DNA from 3 places in the Lysinibacillus sp. Bpr_S20 genome. Region 3 is predicted to be linked to each of the others. Evidence: riboswitches for the same ligand, from Rfam matches in the RefSeq annotation. Region 3 holds a riboswitch; each other region holds the start of a gene.
The links. A riboswitch is a leader RNA that binds a small molecule or an ion and turns the genes downstream of it on or off. The one in region 3 is predicted to bind thiamine pyrophosphate.
Positions count from the first base shown of each region.

Region 1 (5,612 bases), on a different contig from region 3:
TCATTTCCGTATATAGATACGGCCACGTACGGTGGTGTAGCTACTAAATTACTTAGCTCAGTTTTATTCACCACAGGTAATGTTACAGAGGCTTTTTTATCATCTATCTGCACCTTGTTAATTAGATGGCCCGAATCTAATGCCACCTTAGCTCCATGCTTAACGATCACTTGCTCAATTTTACCTTCGCCATAAAGGCTAAAATCTTGCTCAACATCGATTGTCAGCTTATCAACATTAGCGATAACTTCAAATGCTGTAACTTTACCTACTACATCAACTTTAGAAATAGTTTTATCAGCAATCACATTTACTTTTGAACGCTCCATGTTAATGTTTGGAGATTTAATATCTTTTAGGGAAACATTTAACCACTTAATATTTCTCGCCATTAAAGGTTTAAACGTGATTGTATCCCCGATAGCAACGTTATCAATTGTAATTGCCTTCTTCACACGATTTGTTACAATCAGTTCATCTTTAATAGTTACATTTTGAACTTTTACATAATCCGCATTTACAGTTAGGCTTCCGTCAATTTGTGCGTCACCGCCATCAAAATACATCGCTTTATTGTTCGTACCAGATTTAGTAAGTGTTAGTGACGTAATACTTGTAATCTCACCGTTCTTTACGACTATAGTAGCTTCGGCATTTGCCAATACAGTGCTATTTGATGTCTTTAAGAGTGGCTTCAGCGACTGACTGATTTTAAATTGGCCGTTGGATGTACGTACTTTATCTTTAGTGATATTGTTAATGGTAACGGTTTGTCCCTTTGCTTTGGCTGCAGCTACCTGCCCATCAATTTGAATTGAGTGGTTTAAAGACGAATCATTAGAAGCAGCGTGAACAGATGCAACTGGCAGAACTAAGGTTGCCGTAATAGCTGTTGCCATAAAAGTCGATATCGCTTTATTTTTCAAGTAAATCACTCCAATCTTAGTATTTAGTAGATAATATATCATATGTTTCTATATATTGGTATACGAAGGGCATGTTTTACTAAGGTGATAAAAAATAAATGGATAAATAGTCCTCTTTTATATAATTTAGACCTTCTGGGTAATGTGATTGAAATTCTGAAAGCCCTTAAAAATCTACTTAATTCGATAAGTCCTTCAATGTGGTGCGGCCCTCTTTTCGCTATCGATATATTTGAAAATGGAGGGGTGTTGGAGTATTGCTTTAAACGATTAACACGAAGAGCTACCAAAGATTTCAGAGTCTATCAATAATATGAATAGAAATCCAAAAGAATGACAAGAATTTGTAGTTTGCATGAAAGTAAATTATTTTTTACGTAATATAGTAGATGTTGGTTCAGTCCATTGACCAGGTGTAAAAATAGCACTACGAAAGGGGGGCATCACTATGATGTATCTCGGTATGATTTTTTTCCAAATTGTAGCTCCGATATTAGTGCTTCTAGTACTGGGGGCAGTTTTACAAAAGAAATTTCGCTTTAATTTAAAGGCATTATCTCAACTTATTACATATTGCTTCATGCCAGCAGCTGTTTTTGTGAACCTATATGAAACGAGTATAGAGCTGTCTGTGCTTGGTGAGGTTGCGTTATTTATTCTACTTTTCATAGGAAGCCAAATGGTGCTTAGTCACTTTCTAGCAAAGGGACTCAGATTAGTAAAAACAGAGGCAGCTGTATTTAAAAATAGTGTTGTCCTCATTAATTCAGGCAATTATGGTATCCCGGTTGCGCAAATGATTTTTGTGACCCAGCCGATTGGAGTAGCGATTCAGGTCATTCTTGTCATATTTCAAAATATGACGACCTATACTTATGGCTTGTACAATTTAATTTCTTCAACAAAATCGGGCATGTCAATTATAAAAGACTTCCTCAAAATGCCTATTATTCATGCGCTTATTATTGGTGTGGCAATGAACTATTTTAATATCGCTATTCCGCAGTTTGTAAGAATTCCGATCGACCATGTGGCAGATGGCTTTATTGCTATAGCGTTAATAACTTTAGGGGCACAACTATCACAACTTGAAATCAAATCCATGTTCAATAAGATGGTATACATAAGCTGTTTTACACGACTAATCTTAGGGCCTACCGTAGCATTGCTTATCATTTTTGCGCTTGGTCTTGATGGTGTCGTGGCACAATCACTTTTTATAGCTAGTTCGTTCCCGACTTCGCGTAATAGCTCTAGTCTGGCATTAGAATATGACGTAGAATCAGCAACTGCTGCACAAACAGTTTTATTTTCAACCATCGTAAGCTGTATAACGGTGACGATCGTGATTTATGTAGCGGAACTGTTGTTTACCTAACAGCTATAAAAGTCGATAAAAACTGTAATTGTTCCGATAAATCTTCAAAGTGTTCATATAAAAATGAATTCATCACAATAACGTTTCTTGAGGGCCTATGTGCTTGCTTTCTAGAGTCTCATCTGACGCTGACTCTTGGTGAATGTACCAAAAATAATAAAATGAAGCTTCCATCTATTAGCAATATCTGCTACACTAACATCAAACTTAATAGCATTAACTAGGGGAGTCTGATGAGTCAGGCTGAGAGGGAAACGCTTAGAGGTTTCTTGACCCTTTGGACCTGATCTGGCTCATACCAGCGTGGGAAAGTTAACCATTATTGCACTCTATGTTATTTGCAATAACTTTACCTTTACATTCTTAGCCGGATCCAAAATTATTATTTGGATTCGGCTTTTGTTTTTGTTGGGGTTAGCTAGATTCGGTCCTTGTATAAATGTAAAAGGGAGCGAAGTAGTTTATGACAACAGTTAGCGACAAGAATATTACGATTATGTCTAGTTTTGATGGAAGTAAAAAAGTTTATGTAGAAGGATCACGACCAGATATTTTAGTGCCAATGCGTGAAATTGCATTAAGTCCGACGACAGGAAGCTTTGGGGAAGAGGAAAATGCGCCAGTACGTGTTTATGATACGAGTGGTCCATACACTGATCCAGCGTATAAGGTGGATATTACGAAAGGATTGCCAGCTTTACGTAGTGCATGGATTAGAGAACGGGGTGACGTTGAAGAATACGAAGGTCGTACGATCAAGCCAGAAGACAATGGATTCCGTAATGCTGATGATCCACGAATGAAAGAAAACGTTTTTCCGGATTTATCTAGAAAGCCTTTGCGTGCGAAGAAAGGTAAAAATATAACGCAGCTTCACTATGCTCGAAAGGGGATTGTTACTCCAGAAATGGAATTTGTGGCGATTCGTGAAAATATGGACCCTGAATTCGTGCGCTCAGAGATTGCGGCAGGGCGTGCTATTTTGCCATCAAATATTAATCATCCTGAGGCCGAACCAATGATTATTGGACGTAATTTCCACGTAAAAATTAACGCCAATATTGGCAATTCGGCGGTGTCATCCTCTATTGCGGAAGAGGTAGAAAAAATGACGTGGGCTACACGCTGGGGTGCTGATAACATTATGGATTTATCAACTGGTAAGCATATTCATACGACACGTGAATGGATTATCCGTAATGCCGCGGTGCCAGTAGGGACGGTGCCGATTTATCAAGCGCTAGAAAAAGTAAATGGTGTGGCAGAGGATTTAACGTGGGAGGTGTATCGTGATACGTTAATCGAACAGGCTGAGCAAGGCGTTGATTACTTCACGATTCATGCAGGGGTATTGCTGCGTTATGTGCCATTAACGGCTAGTCGTGTAACAGGCATAGTGTCTCGGGGAGGCTCGATTATGGCTCAGTGGTGTTTATATCACCATCAAGAGAGCTTCTTATATACTCATTTTGAAGAAATTTGTGAAATTATGAAAACCTATGATGTTGCCTTCTCTTTAGGTGACGGTTTACGTCCTGGTTCTATTGCGGATGCAAATGACGAGGCTCAGTTTGCAGAGCTAGAAACGTTAGGAGAATTAACGCAAATTGCCTGGGAGCATGATGTCCAAGTGATGGTGGAAGGGCCAGGGCATGTGCCGATGCATCTGATTAAAGAAAATATGGATAAGCAGTTAGAAGTGTGTAAGGAAGCCCCTTTCTATACTTTAGGGCCCCTGACAACAGATATTGCTCCTGGCTATGACCATATTACATCGGCCATCGGTGCTGCAATGATAGGCTGGTATGGTACGGCAATGCTATGTTATGTGACGCCAAAAGAGCATCTTGGTTTACCGAATCGCGAGGATGTTCGTGTAGGGGTTATTACGTATAAAATTGCTGCACACGCTGCAGATTTAGCGAAGGGGCATCCGGGAGCACAGCAGCGTGACGATGCACTATCTAAGGCACGCTTTGAATTCCGCTGGCGCGATCAATTCAACCTATCGCTGGATCCAGAACGTGCAGTCGAATATCATGATGAAACCTTGCCTGCGGAAGGGGCAAAAACGGCGCACTTCTGTTCAATGTGTGGACCTAAGTTTTGCAGTATGAGAATCTCACAGGATATTCGTAATTATGCAAAAGAAAAAGACTTAAATACGACTGAAGCGATTCACCAAGGGATGCAGGAAAAGGCCGAGGAATTTAAAAAAGCAGGCAGTCAAATTTATCAATAATTATTAGAATGGGCTTGTGTCTAAATTAGGCACAAGCTTCATTTTGGTTCATGCCAAAGGTGAGGAGGTGAATGCGGATGTGGTTCCCTTTCTATGGTTGTGCAAACACCTAATTAATGAAGATAAAACCTTCGGCGGGTCACGGATTTTCAAAGGAATGAATTGCGCAGGCACAATTAAAATCCGGACGCATTGTTTATCTGCGTGGAAGTGATGCGTTGATATAAGTTGATTGGAGTGGAGGCTGGGCGACTCCTTGGGGATCAGCGATAGGGGAACTAAGGCTAAGAGCATCACATCCTGTGATAACGCCTTCGTGACCAACATCCTGCTGCTGCCGCTGCGTTAACACTACGCTTTCGCGCAAAAAACATCTGTTGCCCCGACGCCCCCAGGAAGCTTTGCTCTGTGCGAAAGCGTAGTGTAACGAAGTGACAGCAACAAATGTTTTCTGTAGCGAAAGCGAAGCGTCAGCAACAAATGTTTTATCTGCGCGAAAGCGAAGCGGCAGCGGCAAAGCGCCCAGTCGGAACGGAAATCAACCACACATTATAGTGATGAATCCTTATTTTGTAATTAAGATAAAAAAACTCCATGTGAAGATGCCTTCACATGGAGGAAAAGTTGGATTTGGATATCAATAATAAGTGGAGAATTAAACGTTTGTTGCTTGTTTTTCGTATGGATTTGAAAGGTCCATACCTTCTAATGAAAGACCCATAGCTTTTGCTACACCCTCACCATATGCTGGATCAGCTAAATAGCAGTGAAGGATGTGACGACGTTTGATGAACTCTTCAACTGATGCCATATCATTAGCAGTATTTTCGAATAGGCGTTGTTGCTCTTCGGCAGTCATTAGGCGGAATAGTTTACCTGGCTGCTCGAAGTAGTTGTTGTCATCTTCACGGAAGTCATGGATACCGGCATGACCGTCAATACGTAATTCAGGCTCTTTATAGTCTAAATTATGCTCCCATTCACCATAGCTATTTGGTTCGTAACCTAAAGTTGAACCAAGGTTGCCATCGAAACGCATAGCACCATCGCGGTGGAATGAACGGAA
Region 1 covers NZ_JALNLQ010000013.1:81,484-87,095, forward strand. The annotation lists gene MWJ95_RS22035 (S-layer protein) at 1-899, opposite strand, end outside; gene MWJ95_RS22040 (AEC family transporter) at 1,375-2,304, shown strand; TPP riboswitch at 2,517-2,631, shown strand; gene thiC (phosphomethylpyrimidine synthase ThiC) at 2,768-4,546, shown strand; gene MWJ95_RS22050 (hypothetical protein) at 4,743-4,913, opposite strand; gene MWJ95_RS22055 (catalase) at 5,202-5,612, opposite strand, start outside.
Region 1: linked by a shared signal. The riboswitch ahead of thiC (phosphomethylpyrimidine synthase ThiC) and the one ahead of thiT (energy-coupled thiamine transporter ThiT) in region 3 are both predicted to bind thiamine pyrophosphate.

Region 2 (5,612 bases), on a different contig from region 3:
TCAAAGGTAAGGAACAATTACCATCATTAGGGCTTATTATCGTACTTGACCGTTCGGGAAGTATGTCTGGAACAAAGCTAGAACTCGCGAAAGAGGCGGCCGCTCGCTCAGTTGAAATGCTACGAACTGAGGATACGCTCGGGTTTATTGCCTTTGATGATCGACCTTGGGAAATTATTGAGACAGGGCCACTTGGCAATAAGGAAGAAGCTGTAGATACGATTTTATCTGTAACGCCAGGTGGGGGTACCGAAATTTATGGATCACTTGCTAACGCCTATGAAAAACTAGCTGATCTAAAGCTACAGCGTAAGCATATTATTTTATTAACGGATGGACAGTCACAGCCAGGTAACTACGAAGACTTAATTGCACAAGGAAAAGAGAATGGCATTACATTATCAACGGTTGCAATTGGTCAGGATGCAGATGCCAACTTACTTGAAGCACTTAGTGATATGGGCAGTGGGCGTTTCTATGATGTCGTCGATGAGCAAACGATTCCTTCTATTTTATCTCGTGAAACAGCCATGATTTCACGCACATATATTGAAGATAACCCATTCTATCCAACGATATTTAATGCATCTGGCTGGAATACGTTATTTACAAATGGTGTACCTAAAATGAATGCTTATATAGGCACTACAGCAAAGCAGGGAGCCACGGTTATTGCAGAAAGTGAGAAGGAAGATCCAGTACTTGCAGAATGGCAATATGGCCTTGGCAAAACATTTGCCTTTACTTCTGATTCTACAGGAAAATGGACAGGAGACTGGGCAAGGTGGCAAAATTGGGGCACGTTTTGGCAAACGCTTATTTCAAAAATGCTACCAAGCTATAACGATGTTGCCTATGATGTACGTCTAGAATCAGACGGCACATTTGTCATCACTGACCCAACAAATGAAGCGGCGTTTTTAGATATAGTTGCTGTCAATGAGGCGGGTGAAGAACTTGAAACGCAGCTAGAAACAATTTCAGCATCACAAGTTCGAGCAGTCGTACAAGCAGAACCAGGACTAATCTTCTTCCGCATAGCCGATAAACAACAGGCTATTTACCAGGCAGGCTTAAGTGTACCTTATAGTGCTGAGTATGAATTACGTCCAGTGAATGATCAGCTTGTCAAGGGACTGACAAAGCAAACAGGCGGCTCCGTATTGAAGGAACCGAGCGAAGTATTCCGTGAATTTACGAAAAAAGGAGCGGAACGTCAAAATATTGCAACATGGCTTTTATTAGCAGGAATGCTACTATTCTTTATTGATATTACGATTCGACGCTTCGGTTGGAGCTTCCTAACAAGACCAAAGAAAAAAGAATCACCTGTAGAGGAAAAACAAATACAGGCAGAGGACACAAATGTTGCCCAGCTATTAAAGGGCATGAAAAAACGACATTAGTAAGTTAAAACGGTGGTTCATGGGTTTTTAAGCTATGAGCCATCGTTTTTTTGCATTCTATCTAAAAAAATGACAATCAACTTTTTAGTATTAACACTTTCAGCGATTATCACCCAACATTTAAATTTTATCGACGAACTTTCGCAATTTATCGACCAACATTTAAATTTTATCGACTAACTTTGGCGTTTTATCACCCAACTTTTAATTTTTATCGACATCCACCTTCTAAAGAGATGCGCAAATTTTCTGAGACAGGTAAAATTTTACTTGTAAATAATGTATATAAGTGTAATAATTGATGATAGTAATAAAATATTACTATCATTTTTACGTACTATAAATTTTTGTGGGGGATCGTACATGACCAATATTATGAATTCTTTTGGTTTTCTAAGCTTTAAATTAGCCGAGGCTTTAGAGGAAAATCTCGAGAAATATATCAACGAAAAATTTCAAATGAAATCGAGAGAAGTCGGGATCATGATTGCTGTAAAAGAAAAGAAACTTAGCCAAATTCAAATAGGGCAGATTTTAAAGCTGGATAAAAATAGTGTCCGCTTTTTTATCGATGATTTAGAAGAAAAAAAGTATGTTTATAGGGAAAAAAATCAAGAAAATAGAAGAGAGAATTTAATCTGCCTTACAGAACAAGGTGAAAATTTGGCAGAAGAATTAATGAAGACCCTTGCGATTTCTGAGAATGAAGTTTTACAACTACTTTCATTGGAAGAAAAAGAGCAGTTGAAAAGTATTTTGACAAAAGTATATGAAAATCGTACATAGTGCTTAAAACCTTATCAATTAGAAAGAGTGATGACAGATGAAAGCAGTAGAGGTTATGAAAGAGTATTTAAAAAGAGCACAAGAAGAGGGTCAGGATTTATCTGACATGTATGCAGATCACGGGGAATTGAAAAATTTTAAAGGTGAAATTTTTAAAGGCAGAAAAGAAATACAGAACTTTTATATGTCACCTATGCCGAAAGGCTTTAAATTAACGATCCAAAATATTGAAGGCGATGATCTAGAATGTAGGGCAATTGTTTCCACTACTTGGGATGGTTTACCAAACCCAGTATTTCTGGAAGAAAGGTTGATTCTTGAAAATGAAAAAATTAAATCATTTACAATGATCCCAAAATAAAGGAGACTGAAGCATGTCATTAAATCCTAAAGGAAATCCTCTTCCCACGCCTGAAAGAGACACGAAATATTGGATTGGCGTAGCATCTCTCAATCATGTGCAAAAAGGAGTTGATGGAGGGTTTAGCCAGCTATGCCATGGCAAAGAAAGACCTTTGAAACGAATGAGAAAAGGAGATTGGATTATCTATTATTCTCCTAAAAAAAGTCTAGATGGTAACGAGCCTATAAGAGCGTTTACCGCAATTGGAAGAGTAAAAGACGAGAAAATATACGAGTTCCAAATGGCAGAAAATTTTATCCCTTATAGAAGAGATATAGATTTTTATAAAGATGCAAAAGCTGTGCCAATAAAAAGGATCTTAGATTATTTGGAATTTGTAGAAGATACATCGAAGTATGGTTATAAATTCAGGTTTGGTCATTTTGAAATAAGCAAAAAAGATTTTTTATTAATTGCACATGAAATGGGATTACCATTGAAGTATGGCTGAATTTGTTTAGAATAAAAAACGTTACTTTCTTAATTTATTGCCATAAAGAAAGTAACGCATAATCATTATTTAAGTAAAGTGTTAAGGTTAGTTACAAATACTGTCTTTCGCAAATTGCTAGCAATGACAACGCCTAATACAGCACCAATAGTACTTGAGGTTAAAAAAGCAGGCATGAAAAATAAAGCAGCAACGGATGTCCCCATAAATAAATGTGCGTAAGGTACTGCAATGAGTGAGGCGATAATTCCTGTCCCGAACATTTCGCCGACACCTGCTAGCCATTGCTTGCCGCTATATTTATAGGCAAGAGCTGCACACAGTGCACCGATAACACTGCCTGGTATAGCTAATAATGAACCTGTACCTGTTAAAATCCGAATAATGGCTGTGACGAGGGCGACCATAACAGTAGGCACTGGTCCAAGAATGATAGCACTAATAACATTGATGGCATGCTGTACAGGGTAGGCACGCGCAATTCCCGTTGGTATTGAAACGAAGGTAGAACCTGCTACGGCAATTGCTACTAATAAGGCCATGATTGTTAACTTTCGAATTGACATAATTTCCACTCCTCTGAAATATGAATTTAATAGTGATCGCCGGTAGATGCGGAAGTTCCGCCGCAAAAAGCATGAAAAACGCCGCTAAAGGTGTGAGTTCCGCCGCAAAAAGCACGAAAAACGCCGCTAAACATAGAAGTTCCGCCGCTAAAGCGCAAAAAACCGACAATAACAATAAAAACCAGAAAAAAAGCCGCTTCCTAAAAACAATAGGAAGCGGCCCTGCATTTACATAGTAAAAAGCAAGTGTCGCCACTTCCCTCCGCTAGTGTGAACTAGATCAGGTTCAAAGGGTCCGTATATGACCATATACGTCTCAGCCTTTTAAAGACTCCCCTAGTGGTAAAAATTCATTTGTCAGTTATCCCCATAATTATGTAGCATACTACTAGAAATAGTCAATAACTTTTCAGACTATTTTGTATCAGGATGCATAAGATGTGGTGCTTTTTTCATTGTCCAAATAAGGGCAAGGAAAAAGCAAGCCATTAAAATAATAGCTCCGACAATATAAGGGCTATTCATATTCCAATCGAATAATATACCTGCTAAAGCTGGTCCAATCATATTCCCAAGACTCATATACGCATTGTTCAGACCTGCTGCATAGCCTTGTTCATTCTCGGCAATCTTTGAAATCAATGTGTTGACAGCTGGACGAATCAACGTCGTAGCTGTAGAGAAGATTGTCGCTACAATCAAAATAAATGCAAAACCAGATACAAATAATATTAAGAAAATCGAAACGGCTGCAATAAATAAATTGACTAATACTACCTTCATTTCGCCGAAGCGATTAAACAGCGGTGTAATAATAAACATTTGTACAACAACACCAAAAGCGCCACCCACAACTAAAATAATAGCGATATCAGTAGGTGTGTAATTAAATTTGTCAGTCACAAATAACGATAATGTTGTTTGGAAATTAGCAATTCCGAAAGAAAATACAAGCATGATAATTAACATCACAAAATAAGGCATACGGACTGAACGGGCCATCTGCTTAGCAAGATTATCCCGCTTCTGTGCTCTTTGCGCTGTGTTCGGCTTAGTAGCAGGCAATAAAAAAAACGATAAAATAGCTGCTAAGATCGCTGCAATGCCTGCCGTATAAAACGGAAAATGCAAACTAACTTTTGAGAGGAATCCACCGATACCTGGTCCAATCATAAAACCAAAGGACATTGCTGCCCCGAGCATACCCATACCTTTTCCTCGTTCCTCATATGTTGTGACGTCTGCCACAAAAGCCATTATAGGGGGCGCAACAAATGCAGATCCGAGGCCACCTAAAAAGCGTGCTAAGAAGAGCATCCATACATCAGTAGAAAGCCCAAAACCAATTTGTGCAAGCCCCGTTACTATAAGACCGAAAATAATGAGATTTTTTCGACCGTGCTGATCCGAAAGATTCCCAGCAATAGGAGAAAATACGAATTGTGCAAAAGCGAACGTCGCAATTAACATGCCAAGTACTTGTCCTGCAGCACCAAATAGTTTTAAATAATCAGGCATGACAGGAATAATAATACCAATACTCCCCATTGCGATAAACATATTAAACATTAAAATATACAAAGCCGCCTTATTAGACTTCTGCTGGGTCATCGAATACCCCTTTCTTTATTAAAATATACTACAGTCTACCACAAGGTTTATAGGTTTGCTATTGACTATAAGTCTGAAATAAGAATTCAGATGACCTTCCGGCAAAACAAGTGGTTGATTTCCGTTCCGACTGGGCGCTTTGTTGCTGTCGCTTCGCTTTCGCACAGATAAAACATTTGCCGCTGACGCTTCGCTTTCGCGCAGAGCAGAGCTTCCTAGGGGCGTCCGATGAGCCGCTTCACTCGCGTTGCTCGCTCCAGGGTCTCGGGCCAACAGATGTCTTTTGCGCGAAAGCGTAGTGCAACGTAGCGGCAGCAGCACGGATGTTGGTCACGAAGGCATTATCACAGGATGTGATGGTTTTAGCCTTCGTTCCTCTATCGCTAATC
Region 2 covers NZ_JALNLQ010000002.1:432,071-437,682, forward strand. The annotation lists gene MWJ95_RS06515 (VWA domain-containing protein) at 1-1,406, shown strand, start outside; gene MWJ95_RS06520 (MarR family winged helix-turn-helix transcriptional regulator) at 1,770-2,192, shown strand; gene MWJ95_RS06525 (hypothetical protein) at 2,230-2,553, shown strand; gene MWJ95_RS06530 (EVE domain-containing protein) at 2,567-3,046, shown strand; gene thiW (energy coupling factor transporter S component ThiW) at 3,112-3,612, opposite strand; TPP riboswitch at 3,853-3,960, opposite strand; gene MWJ95_RS06540 (MFS transporter) at 4,027-5,223, opposite strand.
Region 2: linked by a shared signal. The riboswitch ahead of thiW (energy coupling factor transporter S component ThiW) and the one ahead of thiT (energy-coupled thiamine transporter ThiT) in region 3 are both predicted to bind thiamine pyrophosphate.

Region 3 (5,612 bases):
AAATAGCACAAGAAAAGTTTAATGTTGAAGAGGCGAAAGAACCTGAACGTCAGCAAATTCTACAACATGAAATACAGTTGCAAGTATTATTACCAACATTCGAGGCATATGAAAATAATTTGCAGCAAATGCGAATAGCTGAACAATATGTTGCAACTGCAAATCTAGCAGTAGAAGATAATCGTAAAATCGTAGAAGCTGGACAAAAGCAAGTTCAGCAACTAACAAAAACAATTGAACAGTATGAAAAACAACTGGAGCCATATGAAAGTTATTTAGAACAGCTACCAAAGCTTAAAGAGCAAGTATCATTATTAGCGCAAGTTGAGAAATATACTAGAGCAGTTGAAACAGCGGAGCAGGAAGTAGTCACTACTAATGTCCATTATCAAGAAAGTAGGCAAGCTCTTCAAAAGTTGGAGCAGCAATGGATTGCGAGTCAGGCAAGTATTTTAGCACAGCAACTGAAGGACGGAGATCCTTGCCCAGTATGCGGTAGTACAACACATCTCGAAACACATCGTGAACAATTAGAGATGATCGAATTAGCGCAAGTAGAAGATTTACGAGGACAGGCAAGTACTGATGAGCGCAAGTTTATAGAGAAAGAAGCTTTATTAAATTCTACAAAGCATCTTCTACAAGAAGCACTCGGACAGTTAAAAATGAATGAGATTGAACAATCCAATCAAGCACAAATTGTAGCTTCCTTGCAAAACGTAGAACAACAAATAACAATCTTAAAAGTAGTGAACAATCAATTGTCTGATGTACGTATGCAACAAAAGGATCATCGTGCACGAATGGAACAACAACAAGAAAAGCAAATAAAACTAGAGCAATATTTAGCTGAGAAGACGAAGGAATTAACGAAACAACAAGCAATTGTGGAAGAGCAGCAAAAGCATATCCCAGAAAACCTTACGACGTTACAAGCATTAAAGCAGGAAATTGCGAATATAGGTTCACAAAAGATTGCCTTACAAACTGCCTGGAATCTCAGTCAACAAAACTTACAATCTGCCAAGGAAGCGGCGAATAATGCTAGAATGACCGTAGAAATAGCAAAACAAGCTTTTGAGGAATTAAAGCTGAAAATGGATGAAAAGCGCGAGCAATTTTCAGTAAGTATGGCCGAAGCAGGCTTTGAAAGCTATGAAGAATTTGCTACTGGGAAGCGAAGCGTGTTGCAAATAGAAGCTTTAAGGAAGGCTTGCAATGAGTATGCACTACAAATCCATACATTACAGGTACAAATTACTGAGGGAGAGAAGCATCTAAAAGGCCAAGAGAAACAAGATTTAATGGCAATGGAAGAAAAGTTAGAGATGCTTCGTGTAACCTATGAAGAAGCCTTTAAAGTATTGCAACAAATGGAAAGATTTGCGAAGGCTTGTGCGGACTTTATCGAAAAAGTTGAGGAGACCGAACAGGAGATTCGTTTACTTGAAAAAGAGGCGGGACAAGTTAAGGAACTGTATGCAATGCTAAATGGGCAAAATGTGAAAAAACTATCCTTTGAGCGTTATATTCAAATCAATTATTTAGATAAAATTACAGAGGCAGCAAATGTCCGGCTTTATCATTTATCTAACGGTCAATTTGAGCTACGGCGTTCAGATCGCTTAGAAAAGCATGCTAAGCAAAGTGGGCTTGGACTAGATGTGTATGATGCTTATACGGATCAATTACGAGATGTTAAAACATTATCAGGGGGAGAGAAGTTTAATGCATCATTAAGTCTTGCCCTTGGGATGGCAGATGTCATTCAAAGTTTTCAAGGTAATATTCGCATTGAAACGATGTTTATTGATGAGGGCTTTGGTTCTCTTGATGAAGAAGCGTTAAATAAGGCGATTGATACGCTTATTGATTTACAAGATTCCGGACGTATGATTGGAGTCATCTCACACGTTGCGGAATTAAAAGCTACAATGCCTGCTGTGTTGCATGTTGAAAAAGCAATGAACGGTCATAGTCAAACATATTTTGAAGTGAAATAACAAAGAGGCGTGTTTCCATTGTGTGGAAAAACGCCTCTTTATCATTTTTTAGTTACGTTAGGATTAGTTCTTTTCTTTGCAGCGATTACTTTTTTTACAATTGGGATAGCGATAGGTGCTAATTTTACGGCGACTTTAACAACTTTAGATACTTTCACAAAATAACAGCTCCTTTAGTACTTTCCGTTCAAGGTGAGATTGGAATGAAACTTATCGGACAACGCGAACAGCTTGTATAATGTTCCAGATGACAACTCCTATTGAAACAAGAAAGTAAATTCCGAATGAAACTAACCAAATGATAAGAAACTTATTACTACCTAAATCAGGGTCAAGATTGTTGAATGTTAAAGTTGAGAAGATAAAGACGGCAAATAAAATAATTCCGAAAGCGACTGGGATTAAATGTGATATTAGTGCTCGAATAGAGTGACTCTTTACATCGCTATCTTTTGCAACAAAGTAAACGATTAATGGCACAATAAACGGTGCGAATAAAATACTGAGATAACTAAAGGCAGATAAAATTTTTTGGTTCTCCATAGTAGTACCTCCTTTTTTAATATTTACGCATGAAAAACAGTAAAGTTTCAAAAAATTTTGTGGAAGAGGTTGTAATCATAACAGTGTTTGCGTACAATGAGGTTGTTCAACTAAATTAAGATGTAACGACCACAAGGGGGGCTGATGATGTCAGCTGAGACTGGGCACGTGATGCCTTGACTCTTTGAACCTGTAAGTTAACGCTTGCGTAGGGATGTGGATAGAAACCGACACTATTACGATGTGAGGCTCTGTCCTGGCATCGTTTTTTTATCTTTATTGATGCCAGGTAGGGACATATTTGCCAACTGATTTCTATTCCTGCTCTTGTATCCTACATCGGAACAAAGGAGAGAATATTTTTGGACAGTAAAAAACTTTTAATGCTAGTGGAGATTGCGATATTCGCAGCGATTGGTCTTGTGCTAGATCAGGTTTCCTTTAAAGTATGGGCACAAGGAGGCTCTGTTAGTCTAGTGATGGTGCCAATAATTTTAATAGCATTCCGATGGGGCCTTATTCCAGGCATGACAACGGGTTTACTCATTGGTGTAATGCAAACAATGTTTGGTGCTACAATAGTGCATTGGCTTCAAGGAACGCTAGATTATGGCATTGCCTTTACAGTAGTAGGCTTAGCGGCCGTTGTGCGTCGACCGGTGCTTGAGGCTGCAAAAGATTTAAACAAAAAGAAAATGGCGCTTTATATTATTTTAGGGACTGTATTAGCAGGCTTTTTACGTTATGCAGCACATACTATTGGAGGCGCTGTATTTTTCAAAGAGTATGCTGGTGATCAAAATGCGTGGATTTATTCAATTATCTATAATGGAACATATATGCTACCAGCAACGATTTTAACAGCAGTTGTCGGCGTCCTGTTATTTACAGCAGCACCTCAATTAATGCAACGAAAATCATAACTATTTTGCCCTTCACATGAGTGGAGGGCTTTATTTTTATTGAATTGAATGAAAGATTGTTGCTTTTTTAGCTAGTTAGGACTTGCATATATTAAAATGTATGTCATGTAAATAAGTTGATTGGAGTGGAGGCTGGGCGACTCCTTGGGGATTAGCGATATAGAGGAACGAAGGCTAAAAGCATCACGTCCTGTGATAACGCCTTCGTGACCAACATCCTGTTGCCCCGACGCCCCCAGGAAGCCCTGCTCTGTGCGAAAGCGAAGCGACAGCAACAATGTTTTATCTGTAGCGAAAGCGAAGCGTCAGCTACAAAGCGCCCAGCCGGAACGGAAATCAACTCCACGTTATGGAGATAAGCCTGTTTTCAGCACTTTACAATTTATGACGGCATATAATATTTAAAGCGTTTAGCGTTTTATGTATAAAAAGTTATGTTATATTAAATAGAGATATTAGATGAAAGGGACGTTAAAAATGATTGTAAAAACGCAAGAAGAGATTGAAGCCTTTAAAAAAATTGGCCGTATTTGTGCTGAAATTCGTGAGGCAATGAAGGCTGCTACAAAACCAGGTGTAACAACTCTTGAATTAGATGAAATCGCTGGCCGAATGTTTGCTGAGGCAGGAGCGGTTTCTGGACCTAAAGGGGAGTATGATTTCCCAGGATACACTTGCATTAGTGTTAATGAGGAAGTTGCACATGGTATTCCTGGTCAACGAGTGATTAAAGAAGGAGATATCGTCAATATTGACGTATCTGGTTCATTAAATGGTTACTTTGCTGATACGGGAATTTCATTTGTAGTAGGTGAAGGCTATGAGGATAAAGAAAAGCTATGTCGCGTAGCCAAAAGTGCTTTCGATCGTGCGATGACAAAAGTAAAAGCCGGATCAAAATTAAACCAAATCGGTAAAGCTGTTGAACGTGAAGCATATGCAAATGATTTAACAGTGATTATGAATCTAACAGGTCATGGTTTAGGTCGTTCATTACACGATGAGCCAAACCACATTTTAAACTATTATGATGCATGGGATTCTACAATTATGAAAGAGGGCATGGTGCTTGCAGTCGAGCCATTTATCTCAGCGAAAGCGGAGCATATTGTAGAAGCTGGTGACGGATGGACATTCGTTACGCCTGACAAATCATTCGTTGCTCAAATTGAGCATTCAATCATCGTTACGAAAGACAAACCAATTGTTTTAACTTCACTTGAAGAACAATAAAAAAGTTAAAATCCTGCTAACCAATTTATTTTTGGTAGGCAGGATTTTTTTTAATAAATAATATACCGACAAGAAGAACTCCACATAAAAATAAGGCTGCTGTTGTGACAAGTAGCTCATCAAAACCATTATGTAAAGCGACCCCAATATAGGACCAGATAAATACACTTGGAAAGATAATATCAAAATAATGGAATCGAATATGTAGCGCGATTGCTACTCCAATTGTTAGTAAAATAACTGCCCAAAGTGGATTACTAAGGCCAAAACCATTCCATTGATAAGATGTTAGCATAAAGCTTACATTTGTCATCAGACTAAATGTAACCCATCCGAAGTAAATCGAAAAGGGTAAACGACCTATGGGTGAATTATTGCTAAGAGGATACGTCTTGTACAACTTAAACAAATACAGTACTAAAATAAACGAACTGACAATGGATACGATAAATAGTTCGTGATGCCAAACCACAATTGCTAACGCCTGCATGATACATATGCTACTAAAGAGAACAGTCTGTTTCATAGATGTCTTTTTTAGATTCATTACTAACCAATAACCAAGTAACACGTAAACTACAATCCAAATCACATAACTAACATTAAAAGGTGCAAATATTACTGGAAAACGATTTGAAATTTCTAAAGAAGTTTGACCGTTTATTTTCATGAAATAGGATGAAAAGGTTAGGATGAGTGAGACAATATAAGTGATTGTCATCAAAAAAAATCGAGGCATGTTTTCCTCTCCCTTCGTGTTAAATTGTATAGGGAAAAGACAAATAAGTATAGGACTGTCACATTATATTTTCATTATAACGGAAATTTCCAACAATGTATCGTGTTGTTTCGCTAAAATTATCTACAATTTACCATTTGGATATGCACTTATATGTTTCTTTAGTACAAT
Region 3 covers NZ_JALNLQ010000011.1:40,826-46,437, reverse strand. The annotation lists gene MWJ95_RS20710 (AAA family ATPase) at 1-2,003, shown strand, start outside; gene MWJ95_RS20705 (magnetosome magnetite crystal formation protein family) at 2,214-2,546, opposite strand; TPP riboswitch at 2,671-2,778, shown strand; gene thiT (energy-coupled thiamine transporter ThiT) at 2,909-3,469, shown strand; gene MWJ95_RS20695 (hypothetical protein) at 3,722-3,874, shown strand; gene map (type I methionyl aminopeptidase) at 3,947-4,702, shown strand; gene MWJ95_RS20685 (hypothetical protein) at 4,728-5,441, opposite strand.